One region of the Streptomyces sp. R41 genome, then DNA from elsewhere that is predicted to be linked to it. Evidence: riboswitches for the same ligand, from Rfam matches in the RefSeq annotation. Region 1 holds a riboswitch; each other region holds the start of a gene.
The links. Region 1 has a riboswitch for cyclic di-AMP ahead of AB5J53_RS07005 (C40 family peptidase). Riboswitches for the same ligand answer to the same signal wherever they lie in the genome.

Region 1 (7,835 bases):
CGCCCTCCGGGAACGTCGTACCGGCGGTGATCCGTCCGGTGAGGCCCCCCTCGTCCAGCGCCACCCGCACGATGACACCGACGCCGTTCTCCACACAGGCGGGCAGCAGCGCGTCCGCCGGGGCCTGGTCGAAGACGTTGTAGATGACCTGCACACAGTCGACGGCGCCGCTGCGGACGAGTGCGAGGGCGTTGTCCGGCTGGTGATCGTTGATGGACACACCGAAGAGCCGGATCTTCCCCTCCTGCTTCAGCTGCGCGATCGTCTCCAGCCAGTCGCCCCGGCCGACCCAGTCGTCGCTCCAGACGTGGAACTGCAGGACGTCGAAGTGGTCGAGGCCGCCGGCGCGCAGACTGGTGTCCAGGCTGTCGCGGATGTGCTCGCCGGGAAACGCCTCGGCCGGGTCCAGCCCGTCGGGCGCCGGCCACCTACGGTTCTTCGGCGGCACTTTGGTCGCGACGAGCACCTCGTTGCCGGCCCTCTCACGCACGACCCGGCCGACGATCCGCTCACTTTCGCCGTAGCCGCGTGCGGTGTCGATGAAGTTCACGCCACGATCGATGGCGCGGTGCAGGGCACGTACGGATTCGTCCTCCGAGGCGCCGACCCAGGCGGATTCACCGATCCCCCACGCCCCGTAACCGATCTCGGACACCGACACCCCACTGCGTCCCAGCTCTCGGTAGCGCACCCTCACCCTCCGCTTCGTCACGCCCGCGTCCCGGCCACTGGAGCCGAGGCGTCCGCCGGAAATCATGTTGACCATAGGCGAGTTGGGCGGTCGGGGTCAGGTGGGTTTTCGAGTGCCCGCCGAGTTCATCCGCAGGTGGATCAATGGCTGACAGCCCCCCTCAGCCATTGATCCACCCCTCCCTCTCGGGAGGAACTGTCAGGCCTACGCGCCGCTGGCGTCGAGCATGTCCTCGCGCTCGACGATCTTCACGCGCTCGCGGCCCTGCGGCTCGCCAAGGGCCTTCTCCGCGGCGTCCAGCCGGTGCCAGCCCTCCCACGTGGTGAAACGGACGTTGCGCTCGCCGAGGAACGCGTCCACGGCCTCGGGGGCGGGCGAAGCGGGGGTGTGCAGACGGCCGTTCGCGTGGTCGTCCAGCAGACTGGCGACCGTCTCGTTGGCATCGCCCTTGGTGTGGCCGATGAGGCCCACGGGGCCGCGCCGGATCCAGCCGGTGACGTACGTCGACTGCAGGTGCTCGCCGTTCTCCTCGATCACCCGGCCACCCTGGTCGGGGACGGTGCCCGACTCGACGTCCCAGGGCAGCTTGGGCAGTTCGTCGGACAGGTAACCCACGGCGCGGTAGACCGCGGTGACGTCCCAGTCCTTGAACTCACCGGTGCCCTTGACGTTGCCCGTGCCGTCGAGGGCGGTGCGCTCGGTGCGCAGGCCGACGACCTTGCCGTCCTCGCCGAGGATCTCGGACGGCGACTCGAAGAAGTGCAGGAACAGCTTGTGCGGGCGGTCGCCGACATCGCGGATGGCCCAGTTCTCCAGGGTCTTGGCGACCATGTCGGCCTGCTTGTTGCCCCGCCGGGTCGCGATCGAGCCGTCGTCGTAGTCGATGTCCTCGGGGTCGACGATGACCTCGATGTTCGGGGAGTGGTCGAGCTCCCGCAGCTCCATCGGGCTGAACTTCGCCTGCGCCGGGCCTCGGCGGCCGAAGACATGGACCTCCAGGGCCTTGTTGGCCTTCAGGCCGTCGTGGACGTTCGGCGGGATCTCGGTCGACAGCAGTTCGTCCGCGGTCTTGGCGAGGATGCGCGCCACGTCGAGCGCGACATTGCCGACGCCGAGGACGGCGACCTTCTCCGCCTCGAGCGGCCAGGTCCGGGGCACGTCCGGGTGACCGTCGTACCAGGAGACGAAGTCGGCCGCCCCGTACGAGCCGTCGAGGTCGATGCCGGGTATGTCGAGTGCCCGGTCGGCCGTCGCACCTGTGGAGAAGATCACCGCGTCGTAGAAGGCGCGCAGATCGTCCAGGTTGATGTCCCCCGGGTAGTCGACATTGCCGAAGAGGCGGATCTGGGGCTTGTCGAGCACCTGGTGCAGGGCCGTGACGATGCCCTTGATGCGGGGGTGGTCGGGGGCGACGCCGTAGCGGATCAGGCCGAACGGAGCCGGCATCCTCTCGAAGAGGTCGATCGACACGCCTGGCTCGACAGCCGCCGCGGATTTCAGCAACGCGTCGGCGGCGTAGATCCCGGCGGGGCCGGCTCCGACAATGGCTACCCGCAGGGGGCGAGGCATGTTCTGGTTCCCTTCGAGCGGTGACAGGCGTACTCGCCGGGAAGCCTAAGCTAAGGCAAACCTAAGTCAGTAGTCGGGCTGGACCTATGACCTCATAAGGCCACCTTATGAGTCGGCTTCGACGGCACGGCGTTCCCGCGCAGACGCCTCGCCCGGGCCGACGGACGGCGTGCCTCAGCGGTGGGCGAGCCTCCATTCCCCCCGTTCTCGCAGGTGGGCCAGGTTCCTCCTGGCAGAGCCGCTGACGCGCGATCGGCCTCCTTCTGTGATGACCTGGAATCGTGTTCCGTGACCGGGCATCCCTCTCCGCGCCCATGCGGCCGGGCAACCTACTCCCCGCCCGGACGATGACCGTCGCCTGGTCCCTCATGCTGCTGCCGGCCCTCCTCGCGTGGCTCGTCGTGGTGGAGCAGGCCGACGGTATGGAGATGGAGCCGGGAACGATGGGCCTCGACCTGCCGCTGTTCCTGCTCCTCTGGGTGATCATGATGATCGCCATGATGTTCCCGTCCCTGGCACCGGTGGCCATCACCTGGGCCCGGGCCATCGGCCGTCAGTCGTCCGGTACGGCCCGCGCGGCCCGGATCACCCAGTTCGCGGGCGGATACCTCATCGCGTGGGCGGTGTTCGGTCTCTGCGTATACGGGAGCCTCATCGCGACCGGCGACCTCGTCGACGGCCGGCCCGAAGCCGGGCGCTGGATCGGCGCCGGAGCCTTCCTGCTCGCCGGACTCCACCAGTTCAGTCCGCTGAAGAACATCTGTCTGCGCCACTGCCGAAGCCCCGTGGACCAGCTCGTACGCCATGCCGACTACCGGCCTGGGGCACGCGACCTGCGCGTCGGGGCCCACCATGGGCTCTACTGCGTGGGCTGCTGCTGGGGGCTCATGATCGTCCTCATCCCGCTGGGCACCATGAACATCGCGGCGATGGCAGGACTTGCGACCGTGATCTTCATCGAGAAGTTGTGGCGGCTCGGACCGGTGTTCAGCACCGTGGTCGGCGTCGTGTTCCTGGTCCTGGCCGCACTGGCTCCGTTCCAGAGCTGGCTACTGCCAGGACTGCAACATCCCGGTCCGTCGATGCAGCCGATGACCTGACTGCTCACCTCATGCGGTGAGTCGGCGGTCGCAGCCGAGATGAGCTGTCATGCGCCGTTGACCTCCTGGGCCAGTCGGCGGGCTCGCAGCAGGCGGACCAGGTCAGCGGGTACGGCCGGGGTCGCGGTCCAGCTTTTCGCCGCCGGTCCATGCCAACGATGTGAGCCGGGCGGCCAGTACGACGAAGGTCACAAATACATATCGGACACTTCGCACTTCAACCTTCACACGAGGCACACAAATTGGCTAGGTTGACGGCAGACCGCAAGACTCCCTCCGGCGAACCTCGCCGGGTCGCGCGGCCTCCGCCGAATCCGGTGCGCCCCCGTGGCAGCCGGAGCCGGGGACCCAACCGAACTTGGGGTGAATCGGCCCAACCGCCCAGCAGGGCAAGGGCCGTAGGGCATACCTTCCGGAACCGTCCGCCCGAACCCGACAGCTAACTCGGTAGGCGGAACACGGAAGGAGTGCGTCTCCCATGGCGCCGGAACGAACCCCGCGCCCTGGAGGCATCGGCCTCCCCGGCATGCGCGACTCCGCCCCCACGACGGCGGCCCTCAGCTCCGCGGACGCGTTCTCCCGGACTCCCGACGCCACGCCGCCCGCAACGGACGGGCCGAGCCGCGAAGAGGTCCGGCAGCGGATCAGCTCCCTCTACGACCAGGCCGAGACCGCCACCGGGAACTACAACGCGACCCGCGCGATGTCCACGGGGACGCGCAGGCGCGTCAACCCGGCACTCGACAGCGGGAGCAGGCCCACCGACACCGCCCTCGACGACGTGGCCAGACAGTGGTTCGACGTGGCGCGGACACGGCTCGGTCCGACCGTCCCGGCGAGGCTGCCGGCCGACAGAACGCCGAACCGCCCGGCCCAGGCGCGGCCCACACGTCCGGCTGACGAACTCGCCGACCGTGGGCGGGAGTCGGCCGCACGACCCGTCCCGGAGTTGACCGCCGGGCCTGTCGCAGGAGTGACTGCCGGGCCGGTGGCGGAGTTGACCTCCAGGGCCGTCGCGGCGCTGCCGGCCGCGCCGCGGACACGGCGGGAAGTCGCCAAGGCCGTGCCCGCACCGGCAGCGCAACCGCGACAGCCCTCGGCCTCCTTGAAGACTTTCAAGGAGCAGATCCAGCAGAAGCTCGCGGTGGCCCGAGGGCTGCTCTCCCAGCACACCGCGCAGCTGAGCGCGCCCTTCCCGGCGATCGAATCCCGGCCGGCAGAAGACACCTGGCATAGCTACGGGGAACCGGCTCCTCGCCGGCCCGAAGAGGAGTGGCAGCAACAGCAATCGGTCACTCTCGGCACAGCCACGTCCATCGCCGCGGACGTGCCCATCGGCGCGGACAGCGCGTCGGACTCCGGGTACGGCAGCAAGGCCGCGAACGTACTCGCCTTTGCCCGTGGACAGATCGGCAGGCCGTGCGTCTGGGGCGCGTCCGGACCGGGCTCGTACGACTGCTCGGGCCTCACCCAGGCCGCCTGGAGAACCGCCGGGGTCGCGCTCCCGCGCACCGCGCGCGACCAGGCGAGCGTCGGTACGGCCATCCCCCTCGCCGACATCCGACCGGGCGACCTGATCTTCTTCTACGGCGACGTCAGCCACGTCGGCCTCTACATCGGCGACGGCATGATGATCCACGCGCCGAGCCCGGGGGCATACGTGCGCGAGGAGTCGATCTTCTACGCCGGAGCGTCGGCGATCCACAGCGCGGCACGGCCCGCGTGAAGCCCTGCGGCGTGGTGCACAGGGCCGCCCCGGGATCATGAGGGGCGCAGAACGGCCCATTGACCAAGCGGACGGTGAAGGGGGGTAGTTGGCAGAGTGAATAGTGCGCGACCATGGTGCGCATGACCGTGGCCGATCGCGCCATGACCCAACTGGAGTCATGGCCGAACCTGATAAGTGGCTCACCCCGATGCGCCGCTGGACGCGCCTTCGGGACGATGGGGCACGACATCGTGCACTTCCACTCCGACGACGCCGCGGATCTGCATCTCACGCATGCGGCCGTCCATCGGCTTCTCCCCCACCTGCAGCACAGCACCGCTGTGCGGGTGCACCCCGGATCCTCGTGGATCACCGTGCTGCTGGACTGCGACGCCGATGTGGCGCTTCTGCTCACGCTGATCAGTGTCGCTCTCAAGGAGCACGACCGGGCCGGAGGAGACGAACCTCCCGAGGGCCCCTCGACGCTCTGCGACTGGCAGCCTCAGGCATTCCCCTCGCCGCGCGCGGGGGCCTCCGCGGCCGTCCGTCACCGGCGGGTTCCGGCCGCGTGGAAGGCGGTCGGGCGGTTCATCCCGCACGGGCGCTGAACGCGATCACGGGCCTACGGACCTGCCACGGCCCCCACTCCCCCGGCCGACGGACCTGCCGAGCCCTGCCGGTCACGCGCGCACGGCGACAACGTGCCAGTGCCGGCCCTCCAGGTCGACGTACAGGCCGGGGTCGACCAGCTCGTCGCCCTCCCGCTCGTACGTCTGCTCGGTGAGCAGCTCGGTGAGGTGGCACGGGCGGCCGCGGAGGTCGGTCCACGGCAGGCGGATCCGGCCCTGGGCGGGCTGGTCGGAGAGGTTGACGACCACGAGGTGGCGGGCGGATCCGGTGGTCCAGCACCAGGCGACCAGGTTGTCGTGGGACGGATTGTCCGGCCAGCCCGTGCAGTCGAGCAGCCGCCACTCCCCTCCCTTGCGCATGCCGGACGAGGCGACCGAGGCCAGCAGCCGGTGGTGGAAGGCGAGCAGTTCCTTGTCGACGGGCTCCTCCGGGCGGCGGGAGAGGAAGACCGGCGGCCTGACCCGTCGGCCCTCGAACTGGCCCTCGTGCCACAGCGTCGCGCCGGGCAGCGTCGCGACGGTGACGGCCGCCGCCCGCTCCCGCTCGGGCGACATGGCGGCGGCGGCCCGCGGTTCGTCGTGGTTCTCCAGGAAGCGGACGAGCCCGCGCTGGTGGCCGAGGTCGGCCAGCAGATGCGGACGCACCGAGTCGGCGCCCTCGTGCAGCAGCCGGTCGTAGAGCCGCTTGTCGTAGCAGTGGTCGAACCCCTGCTGCTGGAGCGCCCATTCGAGGTCCCAGTAGGCCTCGGCGACGAAGAGGAGGTCGGGGTGGCTCTCGCGGACCCTGGGGATGACGTACGGCCAGAAGTCCTCGGCCGGTGCGGCGCCCGCGCGGTCGCCCCAGGTCTTCGCGAACACGTCGGTCATGAGCAGCATGGCCATGTCGCAGCGGACGCCGTCGGCCTGGCCGCCGATCGCGGCCAGGGTGTCGACGGCCGCCGTACGGAGCTCGTCGCTGAAGGCGTTCAACTGGACGACGTCCGGCCAGGGCGGGAAGTAGGGGTCGCGGCCGCGGGCGAAGACCTGCCCGCCTGCTTCCAGGAACGCGTCGGGGTTCCGGGCCAGGTCGTCCAGGGTTCCTTGGACGAGGCAGCCCGGGCGTTCGGTGAGCCATGAGTGGTCCGGGGCCACGTGGTTGGGGACGTAGTCGAGGATCAACCGGACGCCGCGGGCGGCCAGTTCGGCGCGGGCGGCGGCCAGCCCCTCCGGCCCGCCGAGCCCCTCGTCGACGACGTAGTTCCGGACGCAGTACGGCGATCCGGCCACGTCCTCCGTGCGGAGGTCGGTCAGTGCCGCGCGGAACGAGGCTTGGAGCGACTCGTCGCGCAGCGCGATCTCCAGCCCGGCCGGGCTGCGCTCCCAGACGCCCATCAGCCAGACCGCGTCGACGCCGGGCAGGACGACCTCGTCCCAGGCGGCCGCGGGCACTTCGCCCAGGGTGACCGGGTGGCCGTAGCGGCTGCTCAACTCCCGCAGCCAGATCAGGGTATTGATCTCGTAGATCACCGGCTGGTCGGGCCACGCGGTCATGACAGCGGCTCCTCTCGGTCACCCGTCGGGCGCAGGCTCTCGCGGCCGCGGGCGGACCAGTCCTCGGCGCCGAGCGTGTGGAACAGCGTCGCGGTCACCGCGGCCAGTCCGGTCCAGCCCGTCTGATGGGAGGCGCCGAGACCGGCGCCGTTGTCGCCGTGGAAGTACTCGTAGAAGAGGATCAGGTCCTTCCAGTGCGGGTCCTTGGCGAACTTGGCCTGGGCGCCGTGCACCGGCCGGTGTCCGTCGCCGTCGCGCAGGAAGGTGGCGGTGAGCCGGTCGGAGATCTCGCGGGCGACCTCGTACAGATTGAGCTGCCGGCCCGATCCGGTCGGGCACTCGACGGTGAAGTCGTCGCCGTGGAAGGCGTGCAGGTTGAGCAGGGCGCGGATGAGCAGCAGGTTGACCGGGAACCAGACCGGCCCGCGCCAGTTGGAGTTGCCGCCGAACATCCCGGAGTCGGACTCGGCGGGCAGATAGCCGACACCGTATGTCTCACCGTGCACTTCGAAGGTGTACGGGTGCTCGGCGTGGTGGCGGGAGAGCGAGCGGATGCCGTGCGGGCCGAGGAATTCGGACTCGTCGAGCATCAGGGACAGGATCCGCCG
Region 2 (7,835 bases), 3.0 Mb from region 1:
AGCCGGGCCTGGCGCTGGCGGCGAAGCTGGCATCCAGGGTGCGCACGGCGGGACTTGACGTCGAGCTGCCGCGGGGCGAGGGCGTCGGGTACGAGCTGCTGGCGACAGCCGCGCGCGCCGAGGCCGAGGGCGTGGACCCGGAGGCGGCGCTCCGGGCGGCGGCACGGGCGTACCGGGACGCGATCCGGGCGGCGGAGGGGTCTTCGGGGGCAGACGCGGGGGACTGAGCGCCGGTGCCTGAGGGGCCGGGCGGAGGGGGACGGCTGAGGGCCGGGTGCCTGAGGCCGGGGGCGGAGGGGGACGGCTGAGGGCCGGGTACCTGAAGCCCCGGGGGTGAGGGTCGGATGCCTGACGATCGGGGGAGCCGGGGCGGCCGGGCCGGAGTTACGCCTGCGGGGCGCGGCTCGACGGGTTGTGCCAGCTCGGCTGTGGACGATCGAGGAGCCACTCCGCCGCGCCCACCGGCCGGGGGTTCCCGCGGCCGGTCGGTGCCAGGACATCGTGGAAGATCCGCTCTGTCGGCGTGCCGAAAGCGGGCAGCGTCTCGCCGATCTCCTCGACGAGCTGGGGCGGACCGGCGAGATAGACGTCGTGCCGGGTCCAGCCGGCGCGGTTGCCCAGCGCGGTCAGCAGCCGTTCGGTCGCCTGGGCCTTGGGCCGGCCGGGCGCGGGGGTGATGAAGGTGACGGCGAGCCGCCGAAGCCGGGCCTGCAACCGCTCGACGGCGTCCCGGTCGTACAGGTACGAGGTGTCGCGGGCGACGAGGAACAGCCGGGCCTCGTGCGTGTCGTCGAGCTGTTGCAGCAGCGCCTTCACGGGTGCCCATCCGGTGCCGGCCGCGATGAGGGTGAGGGGCCGTTCCACGGGCGTGCGCAGGGTCAGCCCGCCGCCGGGCGCGCCCAGCCGCAGGACGTCGCCCTCCCGGGTCTGCCGGACGAGCGCGGTGGAGAGGACGCCGTCCTCGACCCGGCTGATGTGCAGGTCGACGGTGTGGTCGGCGCGGGGCGCGTTGGCCAGCGAGTACGGCCGCCAAATGCCCGGAAGATGGGCGACGTTGACGCTGACGTACTGGCCGGGGGAGTAGCGCAGCCGGCGGCGCGGTCGCAGGGTCAGTACGACGAGGTCGTCGCCGTGCCGCGTCCGGGCGATCACCTCGGCGTCCCACCAAGGCGGTTCGCCGTGCTGCTGCGCCTCCCACGCGCCCTGCAGCATCACATTCGTGATCGCCCCGTACGCCTCGCCCCAGGCCTTCTCGACCTCCGCGTTCCACGCCGACCCCGCGACGACGGCGAAAGCGGCGATCAGACTCGCCCCGACGGCGGCGTAGTGCTCCGGCTCCGCCAGATACTTCCGGTGGTCCCTCCCGAGCTCCCGTAAGTACCTCGGCAGCTCCGGATCCTCCAGCCGCTCCATCACATACGTGAGCGCCGCGAACAGTCTGTCCCGCTGCCGCTCCATGTCCTCCGGGAAGTCCACCGGAAACAGTCCGCGGATCTCCGGGTGGTGCCGGAACAGGTGCGAGTAGAAGTACTTGACCGCGAACTCGGCCCGTCTCTCGACGACCGCGAAGCTGGATCTGAGTATTTCGGGGTCCACGGCGCGAATGTAGGGAGTTCTCGAGCCGCGAAGTCAAACAGCAGGTGATTTACGGACAGTCCGGGGTGAAGCAGACGGGGCCGGCGAGGACGTGGCTGAGAACCGTTGGTCCAGGGCGTTCGGGCGCAAGGGGACGTGGTGGCACCGGAGTTGGCGGCGGAGCCGGCACAGGTCATCGTCCGGCGGAAGCCGGAGGGGTGGCAGCGGAGTCGTTCGACCGGTTTCGCCTCGCAGCGGGCCTCGGGCACCGCAGGGCGATGCGGACCGTGGGTTTCGTCTCGCGGAGAACGGAAGGCTCGCCGCAGTGCCCTGCCTGGAACCACTCGCGCGCGAGGTGACCGAGGCGCAGCACGCGCCCTCGCGGATCTCTTCCAGTTCTGGGCCGACCGCTGGTCGGCCCAGGCACCCCGGCCCCCTCCCGATACCGTCAAGGAGTGACCGACCAGCCCCAGCCCTCCAGCGCCGCCCCCGAACTCTTCACGTGGGAGTTCGCCACCAACCCCTACCCGGCGTACGCCTGGCTCAGGGAGCACGCCCCCGTGCACAGGACCCGGCTGCCCAGTGGGGTGGAGGCCTGGCTGGTCACCCGGTACGTCGACGCCAAGCAGGCGCTCGCCGACGCGCGGCTGTCCAAGAATCCCGCCCATCACGACGAGCCCGCGCATGCCAAGGGGAAGACCGGTATCCCCGGTGAGCGCAAGGCCGAGTTGATGACGCATCTGCTGAACATCGACCCGCCGGACCACACCCGGCTGCGGCGGCTGGTCAGCAAGGCGTTCACGCCGCGCCGGGTGGCCGAGTTCGCGCCGCGTGTGCAGGAGCTCACGGACCACCTGATCGACCAGTTCGCCGACAAGGGCTCCGCCGATCTCATCCACGAGTTCGCCTTCCCGCTCCCCATCTACGCCATCTGCGACCTGCTCGGCGTCCCCCGTGAGGACCAGGACGACTTCCGGGACTGGGCGGGGATGATGATCCGGCACGGGGGAGGGCCGCGGGGCGGGGTCGCGCGGTCCGTGAAAAAGATGCGCGGCTATTTGGCCGAACTCATCCATCGCAAGCGCGAACTGCTCCCGGACGAGCCCGCCCCGGGCGAGGACCTCATCTCCGGGCTCATCCGCGCCTCCGACCACGGCGAGCACCTCACCGAGAACGAGGCCGCCGCGATGGCGTTCATCCTGCTGTTCGCAGGGTTTGAGACCACCGTCAATCTCATCGGTAACGGCACCTACGCCCTCCTCACCCACCCCGAGCAGCGACAGCGACTGCAGGCCTCCCTCGCCGCCAAGGAGACGGGACTCCTCGAAACCGGCGTCGAGGAACTCCTGCGCTACGACGGCCCCGTCGAACTCGCCACGTGGCGGTTCGCGACCGAGCCCGTCCGGATCGGCGGGCAGGACATCGCGTCCGGCGACCCCGTCCTCGTCGTACTGGCGGCAGCGGACCGTGACCCCGAGCGGTTCCAGCAGCCGGACACGCTCGACCTCTCGCGACGTGACAACCAACACCTCGGGTACGGCCACGGCATCCATTACTGCCTCGGCGCGCCGCTCGCCCGCCTGGAGGGCCAGACCGCGCTCGCCACCCTGCTCACCCGCCTCCCCGATCTCCAACTCGCGGGAGATTCGGCCGATTTGCGCTGGCGTGGTGGGCTCATTATGCGTGGATTGCGCACACTTCCCGTGGAGTTCACGCCTCCGCTTGACTTGTCCCGTCCGTAGTCGGCGGGCGTGCAGGGAGCGGCCGCTCGGCAGCGAAAAAGTGACGCTCCCTCAGCTCTGTGATCTTCACGTGATCTACGCTGCATCGACTTGTGACAAGCGTTCGAGTGCGGATACGTTCACCCATCAACGCGGCCCATCCGTCGCTGCAGTCGCTGTAGCGGCTGTCGTCACCTGCTGTCACGCGAAAGGCTTCCGCATGCTCTCCGGGAACGGCCGTCATCGTCGCCCCCGTCAGGCCCCGGCCCTCATCGTCGCCGCAGGAGTGACCGGATCGGCCATCGCGATCCCGTTGCTCGGCGCCACCAGCGCGAGCGCGGCCGACGGCACCACTTGGGACCGGGTCGCGGAGTGCGAGAGCGGCGGCGCCTGGAGCGCGAACGACGGCAACGGGTACTACGGCGGGCTGCAGTTGACCCAGGAGAACTGGGAGTCGTACGGCGGCCTCGAATACGCCCCGAGCGCCGACCAGGCCAGCCGCTCGCAGCAGATAGCCGTCGCCGAGAAGGTCCTCGACGGCCAGGGCTTCGCCGCCTGGCCGACCTGTGGACCGCTCTCCGGGCTCAGCAAGGACTCCGGCTCGGTCGAGGTCGACACGGGTGTGGCGGACGACTCATCGAGCTCGTCGAGTTCCACTGATTCGTCCGGCTCGTCCAGTTCGTCTGCCGAGTCCGGTTCATCCGACTCATCCGGCTTGGGCTCCGACTCCTCGTCCGACGCCCCCTCGGACGCGACCGAGAACTCGACGAAGTCCGACGCCTCACAGGGTTCCGACAGCTCGGATACAGAAACGCCCAAGGCTGACGAGTCGGACAAGTCCGGCCAGAACGACGACTCTTCGGCCGAGTCCGGCAGTGCGACGTCCGGCGCCGGGCGCCACCGCGGCGACAGCGCCGACGAGGGCGTGACGGAGGGCGCGACCGACGGTCGTACGGACAGCGCCTCCGGGCGGCACGCCTCGCGCGGCTCCGACGCCTCCCGTGACGCCGCCGACGGCTCCTACGTCGTGCGTGCCGGAGACAGTCTCTGGACCATCGCCGACTCCCTTGACCTCAAGGGCGGATGGACCGAGCTGTATGCCGAGAACAAGGATGCGGTCGGCACCGATCCCGACCTCATCCTCCCCGGTCAGAGCCTTGCAGTTGGTGCTGAATCGGGCGAAAAGTAGCGGGAGTTCGCGTCATGGTTCGCCGTGGAATGTCCGGTTTGGCGCAAGTGAGATATGAGTCTCAGAAGCCCTGATCGTCTTTGAAATTCCGCCGATCGCATGTCTACGGTCATCACCGCTCGCCACAGCGGGCCCCGACGGTCGCAACGCCGAATCCTGCCAACGGCCGTACGGGAACAGTCGACGCGTCAGCGCCGTAGGCAGGAGCGGGGGACCCAAGGTAAGCGCCGCGCCCGGTAGTTGACCGGGAGTGGCTTGGGGTGAAGCCGTGCGCCAGTGGCGTACGACCGGGCACTCACCCGCCCGAACCCGACAGCTCACCTCGCAGGCGTCGGTGAGGGGATCTCTCCATGCTGTTTTCCAGCAAGGGCAAGCACCGCCGCCCGTCCAAGGCCACCCGTGCAGCCGCGCTCGCCGGTGTCACCGGTGTCGCCATCGCCGCCCCGCTGATGGCGGCCGGTAACGCCTCCGCCGCCACCGCCTCCGAGTGGGACGCGGTCGCCCAGTGCGAGTCCGGCGGTAACTGGTCCATCAATACCGGCAACGGCTACTACGGCGGCCTGCAGTTCTCGCCCTCCACCTGGGCCGCGTACGGCGGTACCGCCTACGCCGCCACCGCCGACCAGGCCTCCAAGTCCGAGCAGATCACCATCGGCGAGAAGGTCCTCGCCGCGCAGGGCAAGGGTGCCTGGCCGACCTGCGGCACGGGCCTGTCCGGCGCCGCGTACACCGGCGGTACGAGCAGCTCGCAGAGCACGACCCCGAGCACCACCACCCGGACGACGGAGCAGCCCGCCTCGCGTTCGGCCGAGCGCCCGGCCGCCACGAAGACCGTCACCACCCCGACCGGCAAGAAGGTCAAGAAGGGTGACGGCGAGTACAAGGTCGTCAAGGGTGACAGCCTCAGCTCGATCGCCGAGAAGAAGCACGTCAAGGGTGGCTGGCAGCAGCTGTTCAAGCTGAACAAGGACATCGTCGACGACGCGGACTTCATCTACCCGGGTCAGCAGCTGCACCTGAGCTGACCGAGTCGGCGGCGGGCTCGCGGGTGAAGCCGACAACGAGCTCGCGGCCGAAGTCGACAACGAGCTCGGAGTTGAAGTCCACAACAGGCTCGCAGCTGAAGTCCACAACGGGCTCGCAGCTGAACCACAGCCCTCTCCTATACGTGGTCTCCATAGTGAAGGCCTCGTGAGGGTCCCCCGTCCCCACGGGCTCCCCGCTCCGGTGCGTGTTCCCCCGTACGCACCGGGGCGGGGCTTTTTGTGCGCGGCTCTCGTGCGCGGCGAGTTTCGTGTACGGGGCAGGTTTTTGTTCCGTTCGGAAACAATTTACTCTCGGTTCTGCCCAAGGGGTGGTCGACCGGCTGGCCGATCCCCCGGAGGCGGTTAGGCTCATCTCGCGGAGCCGACCGCGGCTCCGTGCACTACGGGCCCCACGGCCCCGCGTACCCGCGTCACATCCCAGAAGGAGATGCTCGTGCCGTCCATCGACGTCGTCGTAGCCCGGGAAATCCTGGACTCCCGAGGCAACCCCACGGTCGAGGTCGAGGTCGGCCTCGACGACGGCAGCACGGGTCGTGCCGCCGTCCCGTCCGGCGCCTCCACCGGCGCCTTCGAGGCCATCGAGCTCCGCGACGGTGACCCCAACCGCTACCAGGGCAAGGGTGTCGAGAAGGCCGTCCTCGCCGTCATCGAGCAGATCGGCCCGGAGCTCGTCGGTTACGACGCCACCGAGCAGCGCCTGATCGACCAGGCGATGTTCGACCTGGACGCCACCGACAACAAGGGCTCCCTCGGCGCCAACGCCATTCTCGGCGTCTCGCTCGCCGTCGCGCACGCCGCCTCCGAGGCCAGCGACCTCCCGCTCTTCCGCTACCTGGGCGGCCCGAACGCGCACCTGCTGCCCGTTCCGATGATGAACATCCTGAACGGCGGCTCGCACGCCGACTCGAACGTGGACATCCAGGAGTTCATGATCGCGCCGATCGGCGCGGAGTCCTTCTCCGAGGCCCTGCGCTGGGGCGCCGAGGTCTACCACACCCTCAAGAAGGTGCTGAAGACCAAGGGCCTGTCCACCGGCCTCGGCGACGAGGGCGGCTTCGCCCCGAACCTGGAGTCCAACCGCGCCGCGCTCGACCTCATCGTCGAGGCCATCAAGCAGGCCGGTTACGTCCCCGGCGAGCAGATCGCGCTCGCGCTCGACGTCGCCGCGTCCGAGTTCTACAAGGACGGCAAGTACGAGTTCGAGGGCAAGTCCCGCTCGGCCGCCGAGATGACGGAGTACTACGAGGAGCTCGTCTCCGCGTACCCGCTGGTCTCCATCGAGGACCCGCTGTACGAGGACGACTGGGCCGGCTGGAAGGTCATCACCGACAAGCTGGGCGACAAGGTCCAGATCGTCGGCGACGACCTCTTCGTCACCAACCCGGAGCGCCTGGCCCGCGGCATCGAGGAGGGCTCCGCCAACGCCCTGCTCGTCAAGGTCAACCAGATCGGTTCGCTGACCGAGACCCTGGACGCCGTCGAGATGGCCCAGCGCAACGGCTTCAAGTGCATGATGTCGCACCGCTCCGGCGAGACCGAGGACGTCACCATCGCCGACCTCGCCGTCGCGGTGAACTGCGGTCAGATCAAGACCGGTGCCCCGGCCCGCTCGGACCGCGTCGCCAAGTACAACCAGCTGCTGCGCATCGAGGAGATCCTCGACGACGCCGCGGTGTACGCCGGCCGCAGCGCCTTCCCGCGCTTCAAGGGCTGAGCCTTCCCGCTCGTCCGCTCCGCGGACCGTGGGCACGGCAAGGGCTGAGTCTTCCCGCACGTCCGCTCCGCGGACCACGGGCACAGCAAGGCCTGAGCCGTAGCGTCGTAGGAAGCGTCGTACGTACGTCCCCGTACTCGGTCCCGTACCGTGTGCGGGGACGTACGCACGTGACGGGCTTGCACCGGGGAGGCGGGACTCATGGCCGTGAAGGACCGGGACCGGTTCTCCACCGCGACCAGGCTGCGGCTGCTCGGCGAGCAGACGGCGGCCCGTGTCTACCGCTCCCAGACCAAGCGGCAGGCCCGCCGCTCGCGGCTGACCGGCCGGGCGGCGCTCCTGGCCCTCGTCCTGTGCTCCCTGATCGTGGCCCTCGCGTACCCGATAAGGCAGTACGTCTCCCAGCGCGCCGAGATCGCCGATGTGCAGCGGCAGCGGGAGCAGGCCCGCCAGCGGGTCGAGCAGCTGCGCGACCTCAAGGCACGCTGGAAGGACGACGCGTACGCCGAGCAGCAGATCCGGCAGCGGCTGCACTATGTGATGCCGGGCGAGACCGGCTACATCGTGATCGACCCGGACGCGTCGAAGCA
Region 3 (7,835 bases), 3.6 Mb from region 1:
CGGCACGACGGGGATCTGCGACTTCGTCGCGGTGGCCCAGCAGCTCGCGGAGTCCTCCGGGGCCGAGATCCGGTACGGGGCGGACGTCGTCCGCGTCGACCGGCGGCCCGGGCGCGGCGCCGCCGTGCTCACCGCCGACGGTGCGATCGTCCGCGGACGCGTGCTGGTCAATTGCGCGGGGCTGCACTGCGACGAGGTCGCGCGGCTCGTGGGGGACGATCCCGGGATGCGGATCGTGCCCTTCCGGGGCGAGTACTACTCGCTGGCGCGGCCCGAGCTGGTGCACGGGCTCGTCTACCCCGTGCCGGACCCCGCCTTCCCCTTCCTCGGGGTGCATCTCACCCGGGGGATCGACGGAGGCGTCCACATCGGGCCGAACGCGGTGCCCGCGCTCGCCCGCGAGGGGTACGGGTGGGGGGTCGTACGGCCTCGTGAGCTGGGGGCGACTCTGGCGTGGCCCGGGGCCTGGCGGATCGCTCGGCGGCACTGGCGGTACGGGGCGGGGGAGCTGCGGCGGTCGCTGTCGAAGCAGGCGTTCACGTATGCGGTGCGGCGGCTGCTGCCCGCGGTGACGCCGGACGATCTGGTGCCCGCCGCGGCGGGGGTCCGTGCGCAGGCCGTCCTGCGCGACGGGACGCTGGTGGACGACTTCCTGATCCGGGAGGGGCCCCGGACGGTGCATGTGCTGAACGCGCCATCACCTGCCGCCACGGCTTCGCTGCCGATCGGGAGAGAGGTCGCCCGGAGGGCGCTGGGCGCGCTGGCGGGGGCGTGAGGAGTTTTTTCGCCCCCTCCGCCCCTGAAGGGGCACGGGGAACTGCGCGACAAGCCCCCACCGGCCCGCACCAGAAGAACAACCCAGCGAGGTCCGGGGGCGGCAGCCCCCCAGGGACGATGGGGTCCCCCCGCTCGAGCGAAGCCGAGAGTGGGGGGAGGGCAGGGGCGGAGGGGGCGAACAACCGCCGTAAAATCGACCCCACTGTGTCTGAGTCCTCCTTTACCGCCCCCGAAGAGCCGCAGCCCGCCTCACCCACTGACGGCTCGCTGCGTCACACCCGCGCCAAGGGGGAGCCCCGATTCCCCGACGGACCGAAGGCCGACCCCGCCGGGTCGCACTTCGAGCGGCGGATCCGGAGTTTTCAGCCGCGTCGCAGTCGCGTGACCGCCGGGCAGGCGGACGCGCTGCAGCGGCTGTGGCCCAAGTGGGGGCTGGACATCGACGGGCAGCGGACGATCGACCTGGCGGAGCTGTTCGGGAGCGACCTGCCCGTCGTGCTCGAGATCGGGTTCGGGATGGGCGAAGCCACCGCGCAGATGGCGGCCGAGGACCCGGAGACCGGCATCCTCGCCGTGGATGTGCACACCCCGGGACAGGGCAACCTGCTCAATCTCGCGGACCGGAACGGTCTGTCCAACATCCGGGTCGGCAACGGCGACGCGATCATCCTGCTCAGGGAGATGCTCCAGCCGGAGTCCCTGAGCGGCCTGCGCGTGTACTTCCCGGACCCCTGGCCCAAGAAGCGGCACCGCAAGCGGAGGCTGATCCAGCCGGAGTTCCTCAGCCTCGTCGCGACCCGCCTCAAGCCGGGCGCCCTGGTGCACTGCGCCACCGACTGGGAGCCGTACGCCGAACAGATGCTCGAAGTGCTGAGCGCGCACCCGGACTTCGAGAACACCCAGCCCGACGGCGGTTACGCGCCACGTCCGGACTTCCGGCCGCTGACCCGTTTCGAGGGCCAGGGACTGGACAAGGGTCATGTGGTGAACGACCTCCTGTTCCGGCGCGTACAGCACCTCGTAGACCACCCGGACCAGCATCAGCAACCGGACCAGAAACCGGAGCAGCAATCCGTCGACGGCTGAAGCCCCGCTGAAACCCGCGGGAGTCTCCGGCGTCTCTCGGGAACCCCCGGGCGGCACCAGGCACCGTCGCGCGCTGCGCCCCTCCCTCGTTAGGGTCGATGCCGTGGCCACCTGTCCCTCGTACCCGACGCACCCCAGCGGTCCCGCCGGTGGTGCGCTGCGGCACGCGCACTGGTGGCAGCGGAAGTGGGCGCGGTACGGCGCGTTGATCGCGTTGCTCGCGATCTCCGGGCTCGTGATCCTGGCCCTCGTCCGCGAACAGACCGGCACCGAGGGCTTTCTGGTCGGCCTCGGCCTCGCCGTCTTCCCCGTGCCGCTCCTCATAGCCGCCTTCCGGTGGCTGGACCGGGTCGAGCCCGGGCCCTGGCGCAACCTGCTCTTCGCCTTCGCCTGGGGCGCCTGCGCGGCCGCGCTCATAGCGATCGTCGCCAACAGCTTCGCGACCAGATGGATAGCGACCGCGACCGCGGATCCCTCCAGCGCCGACACCCTCGGCGCGACCGTCATAGCGCCCATTGTCGAGGAGTCCGCGAAGGCGGCGGCCGTGCTGCTGGTCTTCCTCTTCCGCAGACGGGACTTCACCGGGATCGTCGACGGGGTCGTGATAGCCGGGGTCACCGCCACCGGCTTCGCGTTCACCGAGAACATCCTCTACCTCGGCACCGCCTTCGGCACCGACCAGCTCAGCGGCGAGCGCGGGCTCGCGTCCGTCACCGCCGCGACCTTCTTCGTCCGCGTGGTGATGTCGCCCTTCGCGCACCCGCTGTTCACCGTGCTGACCGGCATCGGCTTCGGCATCGCGGCCCTGTCCGCCGAGCGCCAGCATCTGCGCCGCGTCCTGCTCCCCCTCACCGGACTGCTGCTCGCCATGGGCATGCACTCCGCCTGGAACGGCTCGTCGAGCTTCGGGGAGTACGGGTTCTTCGGGGTGTACGCCGCGTTCATGGTGCCCGCGTTCGGGCTGCTGACCTGGCTGGCCATCTGGACGCGGCAGCGGGAGCTGCGCACCGTGCGCGCGGAACTGCCCGCGTACGCCGTCGCCGGGTGGCTGAGCGCGCCCGAGCCGTATGTGCTCGGCTCGATGCGGGCGCGGCGGCTCGCCCGCGAGTGGGCCGGTCACCATTTCGGGAAGGCCGCGGCTCGCTCGGTCGCGGAGTACGAGGCGTATGCGACGTCTCTGGCGTTTCTGCGGCACCGGGGGCGCCGGGGGCGCGCGGGTGCCGACTTCGTCGTGCGGGAGCGGGAGTTGCTCGACGAGCTGTGGCGCCGCCGGGATGTTGCCCGCCCGGCCCTGTCCTACGCGGCCCGCGCGATGGCCCCGGTGGTCCCGGTACCCCCACCGTGGCCCGCCCACGGCTACGCGTACAGCCACCCCTACGGACCCGCGGCCACCCCATATCCCGCGTACAACCCGTACCGCACGTAGTTTTTTTCGCCCCCTCCGCCCCTTCCCGTCCCGTCCCTGGGGGCTGCCGCCCCCAGACCCCCGCTCAAAGGATCGCGCAGTTCCCCGCGCCCCTTTTCAGGGGCGCGGGGAACTGCGCGAACGGGGTCTGGGGCGGAGCCCCAGGGACGGGAATGGGCAGGGGCGGAGGGGGCGAAGAAACCCGGTGGTTACGCCGACGCCTCCGTCAGCTTGCTCAGCTCCCCGTCCGTCAGGACCAGGTCCCCCACCCCCAGCAACGCCGGAAGCTGCTCGGGCGTCCGCGCCGAAGCGATGGGCGCCGCGACCGTGGGCTGGGCTGCCAGCCAGGCGAGGGCGACCGTGGCGACAGGGGCGTCGTGCGCCTGGGCGACCTCGTCGAGGGCGGCGAGCACGCGAAGCCCTCGCTCCGTCTCAAGGTGCTTGGCCGCCCCCTGAGCCCGAGGCGAGTCCACCGTCGTCCCGGGCCGGTACTTGCCGGTGAGGAAGCCCGACGCGAGAGCGTAGTACGGGACGGCCGCGAGGCCGGAGCGGGAGGCGACGTCCCGCAGAGCACCCTCGTACGTGTCGCGCGAGACGAGGTTGTAGTGCGGCTGGAGGGCGACGTATCGCGCGAGCCCCTCGCGGTCGGAGAACTCCAGGGACTCCTGGAGCCGCTCGGCCGAGATGTTGGACGCGGCGATGTGGCGCACCTTGCCGGCCTTCACCAGCTCATCGAGCGCCCCGATGATCTCCTCGACCGGCACCTCGGGCTTGTCGAAGTGCGTGTAGTAGAGGTCGATGTAGTCGGTGCCCAAACGGCGCAGGGACGCGTCGGCCGCGGCCTTGATGTTGGCGCCGGACAGCCCCGGATACTCGGGGTGCTGGCTGACCTTGGTGGCGACCACGACGTCGGAGCGGTTGCCGCGCGCCTTGAGCCACTTGCCGATGATGGTCTCGGACTCGCCGCCCTTGTGGCCCTCGATCCACGCCGAGTAGGAATCGGCCGTGTCGAGGAAGTTGCCGCCGGCGGCCGCGTACGCGTCGAGCACGGCGAAGGACTGGGCCTCGTCGGCGGTCCAGCCGAAGACGTTGCCACCGAGGGACAGCGGGAAGACCTCGAGGTCGGAGGAACCGAACTTGCGCAGAGAAGTCATGTTCAACTTCAACATCCGTACCGGATGGTTATATTCCGGACCCGACTCCGCACCTGGGCCCGCACGCGACTCCGCACACGACGCACACCCGGCTCCGCAAACGCCTGACCGGCAGCCCTGACGTCGGGGGGGTTGCCGTCAGGACCACCGGGGATCAGGAACGTACGTGTCAGGGGTTGAGGCCCTTGCTGCGCAGCCACGCCATCGGATCGATCGCGTCGCCGCCGCCGGGGTGGACCTCCAGGTGCAGGTGCGGCCCGGTGACGTTGCCCGTCGCGCCCACGCGCCCGATCACGTCACCCGTGGCGACCTTCTGGCCCACGCTGACGCTGATCGACGACTGGTGGCAGAACCACAGCTCCGTACCGTCGTCGAGGGTGAGGATCGTGCGGTAGCCGTACGCGCCGGCCCAGCCCGCCTCCGTGACGGTGCCGCTGTGGATCGCCTTGATCAGCGTGCCGGTGGGCGCGGCGAAGTCGAGGCCGGTGTGGTAGCCGGAGGACCACATGGAGCCGGCCTCGCCGAAACGCGAGGTCAGCGTGTACGAGGAGGTGGGCAGCGAGTAGCTCTTGGCGAGCTCGGCGAGACGCTCCGCCTCGGCCTTCGCCTTGGCCTCCTCCTCCGCCTTCTTCTTCGCGGCGGCGGCCTTGGCCGCGGCGTCGTCCTGCTGCTTGGCGGCGAGCGCGACGGCCTGCTTCGCGGCGGCGGCCTCGGCGGCGTCCTGGGCCGCGGTGTCGACCTGGTCCTGCTGCGACTCGGCCTGCTGCATGATGCGGGCGCGCAGCGCCTCGCCCGCGTCGGTGGTGCCCTGCGCGGCGTCGGTGCTGGTCAGACCGGCGCTGGTGAGCGGAGTGGCGGAGCCTTTCGGCGCGCTGGTGCCGCCGTCGGATATCAGGGCCTTGGCGGATTCGGTGACCGACGACAGGTCGGGCAGCGAGATCGACACCGGCGGCTTGCCGGGTGCCGCGGTGGCCATGCCGCCCGCGCCGACGGCCGCGATGACGCCTACGCCGAGAACCGTGGAGCTGCGGGCGAGTCCTCCGCCGCGCTGCTTGCTGACGCGGTGCCGGCCGCGGACGGGACGGACGGAATCCTCGGTGGGGTTCCACTCCTCCCAAGGACCCTCGTCGTTGCCGTACGCGTAGCCGAAGGGCTGTGTGTCGTTGGGCGCGAACGAGGTTTGCTGGGCAGGCCGGTTGGACGCCACGTGGGCGTGCTCCTTTCCTTCCTTCTCGCCTACCGGGTTAGCTGACGGGTTCGGAGCAGGAAGGTCTCCTACGCGCGTCAACCACGGTTTGTTCACCGTGAAAGACGCTCGATTCACCCCAAGTTGGTGGTTCCCCGGTTCCCTTGCGGGATTCGGCGCGTGCGCACGGAGCCGCCTCTTGTGACGGCTGGGACGACCGCGCTGCGTTATCGAACGTTAATAGACCCGGGTACCGGATTCCAAGCTGTTCGGACTGATCGTTAACGCTTTTGGCCAGGACTTTGGGGTCACCACCGGCCTAAATCGGGCGAGTTGACCACGTCGCATAAACATCGATTCAGTTGACGGTGTGTCAGTCGTTATGCGGAGGGACACCGCCCGATCACCCCTCGTGACAACGATCAAGAACGCCGCACGGCAAGCAGTGCCATGTCGTCCGTCGTGCCGTCGCCCGTGTGCCGGCGGACCTCCTCGGCGAGGGCCGCCAGCAGGGCGTCCGGACCGGGGAAGACCCGTCCGGCGAGGCGCGCGGCGGGATCGTAGAAGTCCCCGCACTCGTCGCGGGCTTCGGACAGGCCGTCGGTGTGGAGGAGCAGCGTCGCACCGCGCGGGAACTTGGCCCGCACCGCCCGGTCGGGCCAGGTGCCCAACTCGCCCATGCCGAGCGGCAGTGCGGGATCCTCGGCGTCGAGCGTGACGAGCGTGCCGTCCGCGTGCAGGAGCAGCGGCGACGGATGGCCGCGGTTGACGATCCGTACGACGTCCTCGCCGTGCGGGATCTCCGCGAGTACGGCCGTGGTGAACCCCTCGAAGGCGTCGAGGCCGTCGCGCCGGGTGCCCTCGCGCGCCAGCGCGCGCTCCAGACGCTGCGCGACCGCCTCCAGCGTCGCCTCCTGCTCGGCCGCCTCCCGGAACGCCCCGATGACGACGGCGACGGCGGCCACCGCGCCCATGCCCTTCCCGCGTACGTCGCCCACGACCAGCCGTACGCCGTGCGGGGAGTCCTGCACCGCGTACAGGTCGCCACCGATGAACGCGTCCGCCTGCGCGGCCTCGTACCGCACCGCGACCTCGAGGCCGCCGATCCGCTCGTCGGGTTCCGGCAGCACGGCGCGCTGGGCGGACTCGGCGATCTCCCGGACCGTGGCGAGCCGTGCGTCGCTGCGGCGGACGAGGATGTTGATCACGACGGCCAGGACGCCGGCCGTGGCCACCGTGACCACTTCGGTGACCGAGCCGACGTTCAGGACGATGCTGAGCCTGATGTGGATCGTGAGCACCGCGGCGATGGCCGCGACACCGGTGAGCACCGTGCCGCGCAGCGAGTACAGGGGCGCGGCCACGAGCGGCGCGGCCGTGAAGAGAGGGGACGCGGTGAAGTCCGACGGCGTGAAGTAGTCGTAGAAGGCCCCGACGACGATGAGCAGCGCGGGGAGCGCCCGGACGAAGGCCCGCGCCTTCGAGATCCTGCGCCTGCCCGGGTCCGCGGGGCCGCGGGGCGGGGTGTCATCGAGGCCGGGGTCGGGCACGGGATCGCCGGGCAGCCGTCCACCGGACCGGTCGTACGGGCCCTCGGCCCGCTGCTCGCCTGTTTGCTGCCCCACCCGTCCAGGCTTCCCGGAGCGGGAGCGGGGGGCGACCGGTGTGGACCGACCGGGGGATGTGGGGACGTATGAGGCCGTGGCCGGCAAACACCAAGGGCCGGAACTCGTGAATCCGAGTTCCGGCCCTTGGCCTTCAGTAGCGGGGACAGGATTTGAACCTGCGACCTCTGGGTTATGAGCCCAGCGAGCTACCGAGCTGCTCCACCCCGCGTCGTTGAAACCAGTGTACGCCATCCGCGGGACCCGAAGCACACACGTTTAAACGCGCCCCCGCGCATGCCTCAGCGGCAGGTGTCGGCGGGATTCACAAAAGGTGCCGGTTGGGCGCCATGGCCCGCTCCTCGTACTCCGGGAGTACGACCACGTCGGCGCCCTCGGCCACGAGGAGCCCGTTCCCGTCGGCCCCGGCGACGAACGTGTCGGGCTCCCGCCAGGCGGTGACAACCCGCCGTACCCCCGCGTCGAGAATCAGCCGGGCGCACGGCGCGGGCCGGGAGGCCCGACGGGCACAGGGCTCCAGGCTGCTGTACACCGTGGCCGAGCCGAGACGCGGATCCGCGGGGTCGATCTTGGCGAGCGCCGCCTCCTCGGCGTGCACCACG

Region 2: linked by a shared signal. The riboswitch ahead of AB5J53_RS20605 (transglycosylase family protein) and the one ahead of AB5J53_RS07005 (C40 family peptidase) in region 1 are both predicted to bind cyclic di-AMP.
Region 3: linked by a shared signal. The riboswitch ahead of AB5J53_RS23325 (M23 family metallopeptidase) and the one ahead of AB5J53_RS07005 (C40 family peptidase) in region 1 are both predicted to bind cyclic di-AMP.

What each region holds. Positions count from the first base shown of each region.
Region 1 is NZ_CP163443.1:1,472,656-1,480,490, forward strand. Features, by position in the region: gene AB5J53_RS06990 (aldo/keto reductase) at 1-691, opposite strand, end outside; gene AB5J53_RS06995 (FAD-dependent oxidoreductase) at 896-2,260, opposite strand; gene AB5J53_RS07000 (DUF2182 domain-containing protein) at 2,542-3,360, shown strand; cyclic di-AMP (ydaO/yuaA leader) riboswitch at 3,657-3,830, shown strand; gene AB5J53_RS07005 (C40 family peptidase) at 3,839-5,086, shown strand; gene AB5J53_RS07010 (luciferase family protein) at 5,230-5,676, shown strand; gene AB5J53_RS07015 (alpha-amylase family glycosyl hydrolase) at 5,749-7,227, opposite strand; gene AB5J53_RS07020 (glucosidase) at 7,224-7,835, opposite strand, start outside.
Region 2 is NZ_CP163443.1:4,497,499-4,505,333, reverse strand. Features, by position in the region: gene AB5J53_RS20625 (nucleoside triphosphate pyrophosphohydrolase) at 1-227, shown strand, start outside; gene AB5J53_RS20620 (globin domain-containing protein) at 385-1,596, opposite strand; gene AB5J53_RS20615 (cytochrome P450) at 2,031-3,317, shown strand; gene AB5J53_RS20610 (transglycosylase family protein) at 3,517-4,485, shown strand; cyclic di-AMP (ydaO/yuaA leader) riboswitch at 4,623-4,831, shown strand; gene AB5J53_RS20605 (transglycosylase family protein) at 4,836-5,510, shown strand; gene eno (phosphopyruvate hydratase) at 5,959-7,245, shown strand; gene AB5J53_RS20595 (septum formation initiator family protein) at 7,447-7,835, shown strand, end outside.
Region 3 is NZ_CP163443.1:5,092,702-5,100,536, forward strand. Features, by position in the region: gene lhgO (L-2-hydroxyglutarate oxidase) at 1-775, shown strand, start outside; gene trmB (tRNA (guanosine(46)-N7)-methyltransferase TrmB) at 982-1,863, shown strand; gene AB5J53_RS23315 (PrsW family intramembrane metalloprotease) at 1,967-3,289, shown strand; gene AB5J53_RS23320 (aldo/keto reductase) at 3,478-4,422, opposite strand; gene AB5J53_RS23325 (M23 family metallopeptidase) at 4,592-5,629, opposite strand; cyclic di-AMP (ydaO/yuaA leader) riboswitch at 5,641-5,797, opposite strand; gene AB5J53_RS23330 (PP2C family protein-serine/threonine phosphatase) at 6,031-7,233, opposite strand; tRNA gene AB5J53_RS23335 (tRNA-Met) at 7,371-7,444, opposite strand; gene AB5J53_RS23340 (dihydrofolate reductase family protein) at 7,538-7,835, opposite strand, start outside.